Regions from separate parts of the Streptomyces sp. CWNU-52B genome, predicted to be linked through region 2. Evidence: riboswitches for the same ligand, from Rfam matches in the RefSeq annotation. Region 2 holds a riboswitch; each other region holds the start of a gene.
What was found. Region 2 has a riboswitch for S-adenosylmethionine ahead of ACLVWQ_RS26515 (putative leader peptide). Riboswitches for the same ligand answer to the same signal wherever they lie in the genome.

Region 1 (2,194 bases), on a different contig from region 2:
CTCCGCCGCGGGGGCCCGACCGGCCCCCACCGCCCCGTGCGCAAAGCCCACGGTCAAGCAAGGTCATACACGGTCATGCACGGTCAGGAACCGAGCCCGGCCTCGTGGAAGGAGTCCAGGTTCGGGCGGATGGTCGCCGTGAGCCCCGTGTCGGAGGCCACCGCGTCCAGGGTCTTCAGACCGTCCCCGGTGTTGAGGACCACGGTCGTCAGAGTGGGGTCGAGCAGCCCGCTCTCGATCAGCTTCTTCGCCACGCCCACCGTCACCCCGCCGGCGGTCTCCGCGAAGATCCCCTCGGTCCGCGCCAGCAGCTTGATCGCGTCGACCACCTGGTCGTCGTTCACGTCCTCCACGGCCCCGCCCGTGCGCCGGGCGATGTCGAGCACGTACGGGCCGTCCGCCGGGTTCCCGATGGCGAGCGACTTGGCGATCGTGTTCGGCTTCTGCGGCCGTACGACGTCGTGCCCGGCCTTGTAGGCGACGGACACCGGCGAGCAGCCCTCGGCCTGGGCGCCGAAGATCTTGTACGGCCTGTCCTCGACGAGGCCGAGCTCGATCAGTTCCTTCAGACCCTTGTCGATCTTCGTCAGCTGGGAGCCGGAGGCGATCGGCACGACCAGCTGGTCCGGCAGCCGCCAGCCGAGCTGCTCGCAGATCTCGTACGCCAGGGTCTTGGACCCCTCCGCGTAGTACGGCCGCAGGTTCACGTTGACGAAGCCCCAGCCCTCGCCGGCCGGGTCGCCGATCAGCTCGGAGCAGAAACGGTTCACGTCGTCGTAGTTGCCCTCGATCCCGACGAGCTCGCCGCCGTAGACCGCGGCCATGACGACCTTGCCCTGCTCCAGGTCGTGCGGGATGAACACGCAGGAACGGAAGCCGGCGCGGGCGGCGGCGGCGCCCACCGCGCCCGCGAGGTTGCCCGTGGAGGAGCAGGAGAGCGTGGTGAAGCCGAAGGCGCGCGCGGCCTCGATGGCCTGGGCGACGACGCGGTCCTTGAAGGAGTGCGTCGGGTTGCCCGAGTCGTCCTTGACGAAGAGCTTGCCGGGGTCGACGCCCAGTTCGCGGGCCAGGTTGTCGGCCTTGACGAGCTTGGTCCAGCCCGGGTTGATGTTCGGCTTGTCCGCCACGTCCGCGGGGACGGGCAGCAGCGGCGCGTAGCGCCAGATGTTCGCGGGGCCCGACTCGATCCGCGCCCGCAGTTCCTCGGTGTCGTAGCCCGAGAAGTCGTAGGCGATCTCCAGCGGTCCGAAACACTCCTCGCAGGCGAAGACCGGGCCGAGCGGGACGCGGTGGCCGCACTCGCGGCAGGAGAGCGCCGCTGCCGGGCCGAGGTCCACGGAGTTGCCGTGGCTCGCGGAGGGATTCGCGGCGGGGGCGGAGTTCGTGGTGCTTGCAACTGTCTGCGCAGCCATGGAGGCGAGGCCCTTTCTCCTCATCTTCCTCACGACGCACTTCGCCGTGAGACGGATTTGGCACCTTCCCGAGCCGGGAGCCTCGCGGCACTGATCGACGATGATCAGGACGAGACCGGCTGGAGGGTTGCCGGGGCTTCAACGGGCCGTATCCCTCTGCCCCTCTGGATGAGCGGTATTCAGTTTTAGTTGTACACGCAACGACCCCCGACATGCGATGGTCATCAGCGTTGTTCAAGACTGTAACCGAAGGCCTGGATGGTGGAGAGAGCAGTCCGAACCGCGAGATGACAGCGGCCACCCACCGCTGCCGCGGCGCCGGGCACACGCATCCCAATGAACGCAAGGGAGAGCCGCACGTGCTGGAAGACGTCGAGCGCTGGCTGAGCACGCGCTCCTGGTCCGTCGAGGACCGCCCGCTCAAGAAGATCGTCGCCGCGAAGCGCTCCACCGGCTCCACGGTGAGTGTCGTACTGCCCGCGCTCGACGAGGAGGCGACGGTCGGCGAGATCGTCACCGTGATCCGCCGCGAGCTGATGACCGCGAAGGTGCCGCTCGTCGACGAGGTCGTGGTGATCGACTCGGGTTCGACGGACCGTACCTCCGAGGTCGCCGCCGCCGCGGGCGCCCGGGTCGTGCACCGGGACGAGATCCTGCCCCGTATCCCGGCCGTCCCCGGCAAGGGCGAGGTGCTGTGGCGCTCGCTGCTGGTCACGCGTGGGGACATCGTGGCCTTCGTCGACGCGGACCTGAAGGAGTTCTCGGCGGACTTCGTCTCCGGG
Region 2 (2,194 bases):
CCGGTGGCGACGTCCCGGATCTCCGCGTCGTCCTCCCAGCTGTCCCACAGCCGTCGGACCGCTTCGACGTAGTCGGCCGCCTCGTCGAAGAGGTCGATCGTCAGCTCCCGCACCTCGGGGCTGTCCAGGTCCTCGATGCGGAACGAGGGGAACGTACGGCGGCCGAAGTGGGCGGCGTCGTTCCGGCGGACCGACGCCTGGACCCGGACGCCCGCGCGCCCGGAGCTCACGTAGTCGAGGGTGGCGATGGCCTTCGATATGTGGAAGGGCTCCGTATGGGGGGTCACCACGGTCGGCAGCAGCCCTATGTGACGGGTCAGCGGTGCGACGCGGGCGGCGATGAGGACGGCGTCGAGGCGGCCGCGGACCTGGTCGGTCCGCCCGTCGGGTTCGGTGAACCGCGAGGACTGGAGACCGAGGGCGTCCTCGATGGTCACGAAGTCGAGCAGTCCGCGTTCGGCCTCGGTGACGAGGTCCGTCCAGTAGCCGGCAGTGAGCAGGTCACGGGGGCGGGCCACCGGTTCACGCCAGGCGGCGGGATGCCAGCCTGCGCCGTCGAGCGCCACGGCGAGGTGCAGGAAGGCGGAAGAAGAGGCGGCGGAGGGGGCGGGCTCGGGAGAGGGCGGGGCAGCAGGTGTTGAGGACACGAGAGGTGTGCCTTCCTGATCGACCGTAGGAGAAAGCCGGCCCTCGCTGGAGGAGGGCGGAGCCGCGTGGAGTACGGGTCAGGGACGACAGAGCGCGCCGGCGAAGCGGAGCAGGTCGATGTGCGGCCGCGAGTACAGCCGCACCCGGCGGCGCGGTGTGAGCTTCGGGACGCGGAGGCAGGGCACGGGGCGTGGTCCCACGTGCGTCACCTCCGTCCGTGCGGTCCCGTTGCCGGGCAGCGTCTGCTCGTCGACGCACACAACAGTACGGGTGTGCCGTTTCTTCCGGCAGTCGGAAAATTCTCACAGGAGTCCGAGGGCCGGTACGGTCGGGCGCACACCGGCCGGCGGTTCGTCCGTTCTTGTTCGTCTGCCCACGTGTTGAGACGTGTCGTATGGGCTTCTTGACGACCTCACTCAGCGCACCGACACTTGCGGGGACGGTCACGATTGTCAGCGCCCGTCGGGCGGGGTCCTCCCCCGTCCGTGCGGTTCATCGGCCCCGGCCCGCTGGCAGGCAACCCTTCCACCGCGACGGGGTGCCCCGGGTGACGACCGGGTTCCGCCGGAGCGGCGGGACAAGCGTGGTCTCGCCTCGTGCGAGCCCCGACCGTGGACGGGTGGGAATTGCCCAGGAACGGCTTGACGAGGCGACTGCACATCGACCTGCTCCGCGTCTCCAGCGCGTACTAGTCCGCCGCATGTCCGCCTGATCCGGACCTGCACGCCGACAGCGACAGCGCAGTCACCCCGTTTCGCCACTGGTGCCCACAAGGCTGCCAGGGCTTCCGCGATTCCCTCAGGAGAGCCATGCCCGAGACAGTTTCCCGCGGTTCGAGCACAGGTACCTTCGCGACGGCCGCCGCACGGACGGCGGTCACCCCCGCGGCCGGCTGCGGTGCGGCCGTGCCCGGCCCCGCCGTACGTCCGCACCGCTTCCGCGGTCGCATCGGCGTCGGCCTCGCCGGCGGCTTCTACCCGGCACCGCACCGCTATCAGCTGTATCTGTCCGAAGGCTGTCAGCGTTCGGAGCGGGTCGCGATCACCCTGGCCCTGCTGGGCCTTCAGCACTCGACCGCCACGACGGTCCTGACCCACCCCGCCGAGACACCCGACGCCTTCGCCGCGCTGCGCCGGGCCTACGAGGCGACCTGGCACCACTACGACGGGCCGCTCACCGCGCCCGCGCTGTGCGACCGGTGGAGCGGACGCGTCGTCAGCAACCACACGCCCGACATCCTGCGCGACCTGGCCGACCTCTCCGGGCTCCGGGAGGCGGAGGCGGCCGGCCTGCCCGTGCTGCGGCCGCCGGCCCTCGCCGCGGAGATCGACGCCCTGCGTGAACTCCTCACCCGGGACGTCACACCGGCCGCCCAGCCTCCCGCGCGGGCGGCGACGCTGACCCTGCTCGACCATCAGCTGGCCGCGCACCCTCATGTGCTGGGCGCCGAGATCAGCGCCGCGGACGTGGACCTCTGGGTGGCGCTCACCCACCTCGGCACGGCCGACGCCCTGGCCCCGTACCTCAACCTGGAGCGGTACGTCCG
Region 3 (2,194 bases), on a different contig from region 2:
GTCGAACGTGTCCGCCCAGTGGGCGACGAGTTCACGGAGATAGGCGACATCGGTCCCGAGCGACCACCCGGCGTCCTCGGGCGCGTCCGGCCAGCGTGTGGCGCGCAGCCTGGCGCGGAGGTCCTCCAGCGCCGCGGGACCGGTCTGCGGGGTGAAGGGTTCTGGTGCGGTCGTCGGGTCCGGCATGGCACGCATGCTACGGGGCGCACTCCGCTGGACGCGCGGCGGTGGTGTGTCCGGTCTTGTCCCGGATGACGAAGGGGGACGATGTGCCGGAGAGCACCTATGTAGGACGCATGAATGCTGGGAGGGCGGGTAACGGAGCGCCTGTGAACGGAGAATGAGGGCGATGCGGGTGGGACCCAACGACGACGACGGTGACGGCTGTGCGGGGCTCGACGGCGACCTGATGGAGACCGGGTACGCCACGGGTGGCGACGACGGATGCATCGCCGATGCCCGTCATCACGCCAGGGCCTTCCTGGAGCGGGCCCGTGGCCGTCAGCCGTCCGTGACGGCCCGTGTCGTGGGGCTGATCCAGCTGGTGGTCAGTGAACTGGTCACCAACGCCTGCAAATACGCCCCGGGCCCTGTTCTGATGGAGCTGCGCGTCACCCACGAGGCCGTGGACGTCGTCGTGTGGGACAGCGACCCGACGGTTCCCGAGGCCCGCGTCGCCGATCCCGACAGGGTCGGTCAGCACGGCCTGGAGATCGTCAAGGCCGTGGCCCAGGACCTGGAGATCCGCAGGGAGCCGGTCGGCAAACGCATCAGGGCCCGCATCGCCCTGTCCGACGCGTCCACGAACGGCACCGCCACCGCCTGTGCTTGACGCGTGACGTGCGTCGACACGTGACGCGCGGGGACGGGCGAGGGACGGGCAGGGGACGGGCGAGCGGACCGTGACCGCCGCCGCGATCACCCATTGACGGATCAGGACGCAGCTCAGTACCGTTGCATGTGGCATTGAGTGTCAGCGTCAAGCCCTGGCTCGCTGGCCGGCAACCCTCGTACGCGGTGGGGTGCTCCAGGTGAAAGCCCGGCAGGGCCGCCGGCTCTGCAAGTGCGTGACCCCGTGACCGGGGTCCGACGATCTGGAGGACCGTGGTGCGACGCAGTGTCGACCTGAACGCCTCGATCGCGACCGCGCCGGCGTTCTTCCGGTTCTCCCGCCGGCGCCACATCGATCTGCAGCGCATCACCAGCTGTCTCTGTCACGGCTGACCGGGTCCCGCTGCCGGCCGCTTGACCGCACGGCTGCCGGGCTTCGCTCGGCCGGCTGACGTCCGCAGACCCCCGTGCGCCGCCTGGGCCGGCCGGTTCCCGCGGCAGTGTTCCGCGGGCGCTCAGGGGCTGTCGGCTCCACAGCGATGTCACGCCGTCATCGGCGTCCTCCCCTTCCTCCCCCTCGCCTTCCTCCCTCCCTCCCTCCCTCCCTCCCTTCCTCCCTGTCTGAACCCAGCTGCCCCGAACAGGGGCGGCACCACCTGCGGTTCCCCTTGTACGCATGGGCGCGCGCCGGGAGATCCATGGGCGCGGGTCTGGTGATTTTCGAGTAGGAGAAACGATTCCGTGAAACCGTATCCGGATTCCAGAGCCACCCGGTGGACCGCGCCCGCCGCGCTCGTGACAGCCGCCCTGCTGTCGCTGAGCGCCTGCTCGTCGGGCAGCGGGACCGGCTCCGGCGCGGGCGGCGGCGAGGGCCCGGCCCGGTCCGGCGGCACGCTGACGTTCGCGGTGGGGTCCGACGCGGGCTGCGTCGATCCGCAGCAGGTGGGCAGCAACGACACGATCTACTCGCTCCGCCAGGTGGTGGACTCACTCACCGACCAGGATCCCAGGACCGGCAAGATCGTGCCGTGGCTGGCGAAGAGCTGGGACATCGACGCGGACGCCACGACCTTCACGTTCCACCTGCGCTCGGGAGTCACCTTCAGCGACGGGTCACCGCTGACCGCACAGGTGGTCAAGGACAACTTCGACGCGGTGCCCGACCTCGGCGCGCTGGGCACGCTGGCCCAGGGCTACTTGAGCGGCCTGGAGAAGACCACCGTGGTCGACCCGCTCACGGTGCGGGTGAGGTTCAAGCAGCCCAACGCGCAGTTCCTCCAGGCCACGGCGACGCACTCACTGGGCATCGAGTCCTCGGCCAGCGTGAGGAAGAGCCCGCAGGACAAGTGCAGCGAGGGCGTGA
Region 4 (2,194 bases), on a different contig from region 2:
TGCAGGCGGAGGCGATGGAGTAGGCGCCGATGACGTTGGGCGACCCGGCCTCGTGCCGTGCGGCGCTCTCGTGCCACTCGACGTCGACACCCCCGTCGACCCGCCGCGTCACCTTGCGCGAGGCGCCTCCGCCGGCGAGGTACGGCTCGGCCTCGGTCAGCCAGTCCGCGCGTCCGGCCAGCACACCCGCCCCGAACGGCGCGTACAGCTTGTGCCCGGAGAACGCGACCCAGTCCACGTCCAGCTCCCGTACGGAGACCGGGTGGTGGGGCGCGAGCTGGGCGGCGTCGAGCACGATGCGGGCGCCGTGGGTATGGGCGGCGGCGGCCAGCTCCCGTACGGGCCACAGCTCACCGGTGACGTTCGAGGCACCCGTGACGCACACGAGCGCCGGTCCCCGCGGGTCGCGCTCGGCCAGGGCCCGCTCCAGCGTGGCGACGGCCTCGCCCGGGGTGCGCGGGGCGTCGAGATAGGTGACCCGGGCGTCCCGCCAGGGCAGCAGCGACGCGTGGTGCTCGGTCTCGAAGACGAAGACCTGGCAGCCGGCGGGGAGGGCGGCGGCGAGGAGGTTCAGCGAGTCGGTGGTGGACCGGGTGAAGACGACCTGGTCGCCGTCGTCCCGGCAGTCGAGGAACTCCGCGACGGTCCTGCGGGCGTTCTCGAAGAGATCCGTGGAGAGCTGGGACAGGTACCCGGCCCCGCGGTGCACGCTCCCGTAGTACGGGGCGTACGCGGCCACGTCGTCCCACACCCGCTGGAGGGCGGGGGCGCTGGCGGCGTAGTCGAGCGCGGCGTAGGTGACCTCGCCGCCGGTCACGAGCGGGACGGTGACGTCCCGGCCCAGCACGGGCAGCGATCCGGACCCGGAGACGTCCTGACACCCGGTCTCGACGGACTCGACGGACTGGACAGCCTGGACGGACCGGTCGGCGGCAGCGGTGGAGACAGACATGGCGAACTCCTGAGAGGCAGGCGAGATCACTGTGCGGGCCGCGGGCGGGCAGGCCTCGGCGGCTCGGCACAGGAGAGGTGAAAGGGGTACGCGGAAGTGGGGCTCGGCGCCCTATCGCATTCGCTTGCTCATGAAAGGCTCCCTCGAACGACCAGGACCCCTGGTGTGTCCGCTCCAGCGAGCGGTGAGGGGTCCGCGCTTGCCGTAGACCTCACTGCCTACGACCTGGTCTTCACCCGGGGCACCCCGCCACGGACGGAGGGTTGCCGGACAGTCGGCCGGGGCCTCATGACTGTCACTCATGACCTGCCAGCATCTTGCCACACGATCTTCCGAGCGCACTACGGATGTCCGTATACCGGGACGGCGTGGGTCGCGGTGCCGGGCGCGCGGTCCTTTCCGGGGGGCGAGGAACTGCGTCTCTCGGGGGCGCGGGGAACTGCGCGACCAGCCCCACCCGCCCAGCTACCGGTTGGTGGCAGCCACCCACCGGTCGAGCGTCCGCAGCGCCGCCCCCGAGTCGATCGCCTCCGCGGCGCGAGCCATCCCCGCCCGGATCTGCTCCGCGAGCGGCCCGGCGCCCGGCGTCAGCGCCACCAACGCCGCCGCGGAGTTCAGCAGCACCGCGTCCCGGACCGGCCCGGTCTCCCCCTGCAGCAGCCGCCGCGCGACATCCGCGTTGTACGACGCGTCAGCCCCTCGCAACGCCTCCACGGGCACCAGCTCGATCCCCACGTCCCGCGGGTCGAAGGCCTCCTCGCGGACCTTCCCGTCCCGCACGACCCACACCCGCGAGGTCGCCGTCGTCGTCAGCTCGTCGAGCCCGTCGTCACCGCGGAAGACCAGCGAGGAGTTGCCGCGCTCGGCGAACACCCCGGCCATGATCGGCGCCATCAGCGGGTCGGCGCACCCGACCGCCTGTGCCTTCACCCGCGCGGGGTTGGTCAGCGGACCGAGCACGTTGAACACCGTCCTGATGCCCAACTGCCCCCGCGCGGCACCCACATGACGCATCGCCGGATGGAACTTGGCCGCGAAGCAGAAGGTGATCCCGGCCACCTCGGCGACCTCCGCCACCCGATCCGTCGGCAGCGCCAGATTGACCCCGAGCTTCTCCAGCACGTCGGAGGCCCCGGAGGCGGAGGAGGCCGCCCGGTTTCCGTGCTTGACGACCTTGGCGCCGGTCCCGGCGATGACGATCGCCGACATGGTGGAGATGTTGACGGTCTTCGCCCCGTCGCC

Region 1: it holds a riboswitch for S-adenosylmethionine, as region 2 does, so the genes downstream of both, thrC (threonine synthase) here and ACLVWQ_RS26515 (putative leader peptide) in region 2, are expected to answer to the same signal.
Region 3: it holds a riboswitch for S-adenosylmethionine, as region 2 does, so the genes downstream of both, ACLVWQ_RS05655 (putative leader peptide) here and ACLVWQ_RS26515 (putative leader peptide) in region 2, are expected to answer to the same signal.
Region 4: it holds a riboswitch for S-adenosylmethionine, as region 2 does, so the genes downstream of both, ACLVWQ_RS30020 (aminotransferase class V-fold PLP-dependent enzyme) here and ACLVWQ_RS26515 (putative leader peptide) in region 2, are expected to answer to the same signal.

What each region holds. Positions count from the first base shown of each region.
Region 1 covers NZ_JBLFJV010000008.1:176,196-178,389, reverse strand. The annotation lists gene thrC (threonine synthase) at 84-1,412, opposite strand; SAM riboswitch class I at 1,430-1,587, opposite strand; gene ACLVWQ_RS11665 (glucosyl-3-phosphoglycerate synthase) at 1,772-2,194, shown strand, end outside.
Region 2 covers NZ_JBLFJV010000028.1:129,457-131,650, reverse strand. The annotation lists gene ACLVWQ_RS26525 (LLM class flavin-dependent oxidoreductase) at 1-647, opposite strand, end outside; gene ACLVWQ_RS26520 (putative leader peptide) at 726-791, opposite strand; SAM riboswitch class IV at 1,090-1,238, shown strand; gene ACLVWQ_RS26515 (putative leader peptide) at 1,245-1,340, shown strand; gene ACLVWQ_RS26510 (glutathione S-transferase family protein) at 1,458-2,194, shown strand, end outside.
Region 3 covers NZ_JBLFJV010000005.1:627,283-629,476, forward strand. The annotation lists gene ACLVWQ_RS05645 (epoxide hydrolase family protein) at 1-186, opposite strand, end outside; gene ACLVWQ_RS05650 (ATP-binding protein) at 350-832, shown strand; SAM riboswitch class IV at 963-1,072, shown strand; gene ACLVWQ_RS05655 (putative leader peptide) at 1,105-1,224, shown strand; gene ACLVWQ_RS05660 (ABC transporter substrate-binding protein) at 1,573-2,194, shown strand, end outside.
Region 4 covers NZ_JBLFJV010000044.1:81,426-83,619, reverse strand. The annotation lists gene ACLVWQ_RS30020 (aminotransferase class V-fold PLP-dependent enzyme) at 1-952, opposite strand, end outside; SAM riboswitch class IV at 1,143-1,259, opposite strand; gene trpD (anthranilate phosphoribosyltransferase) at 1,418-2,194, opposite strand, start outside.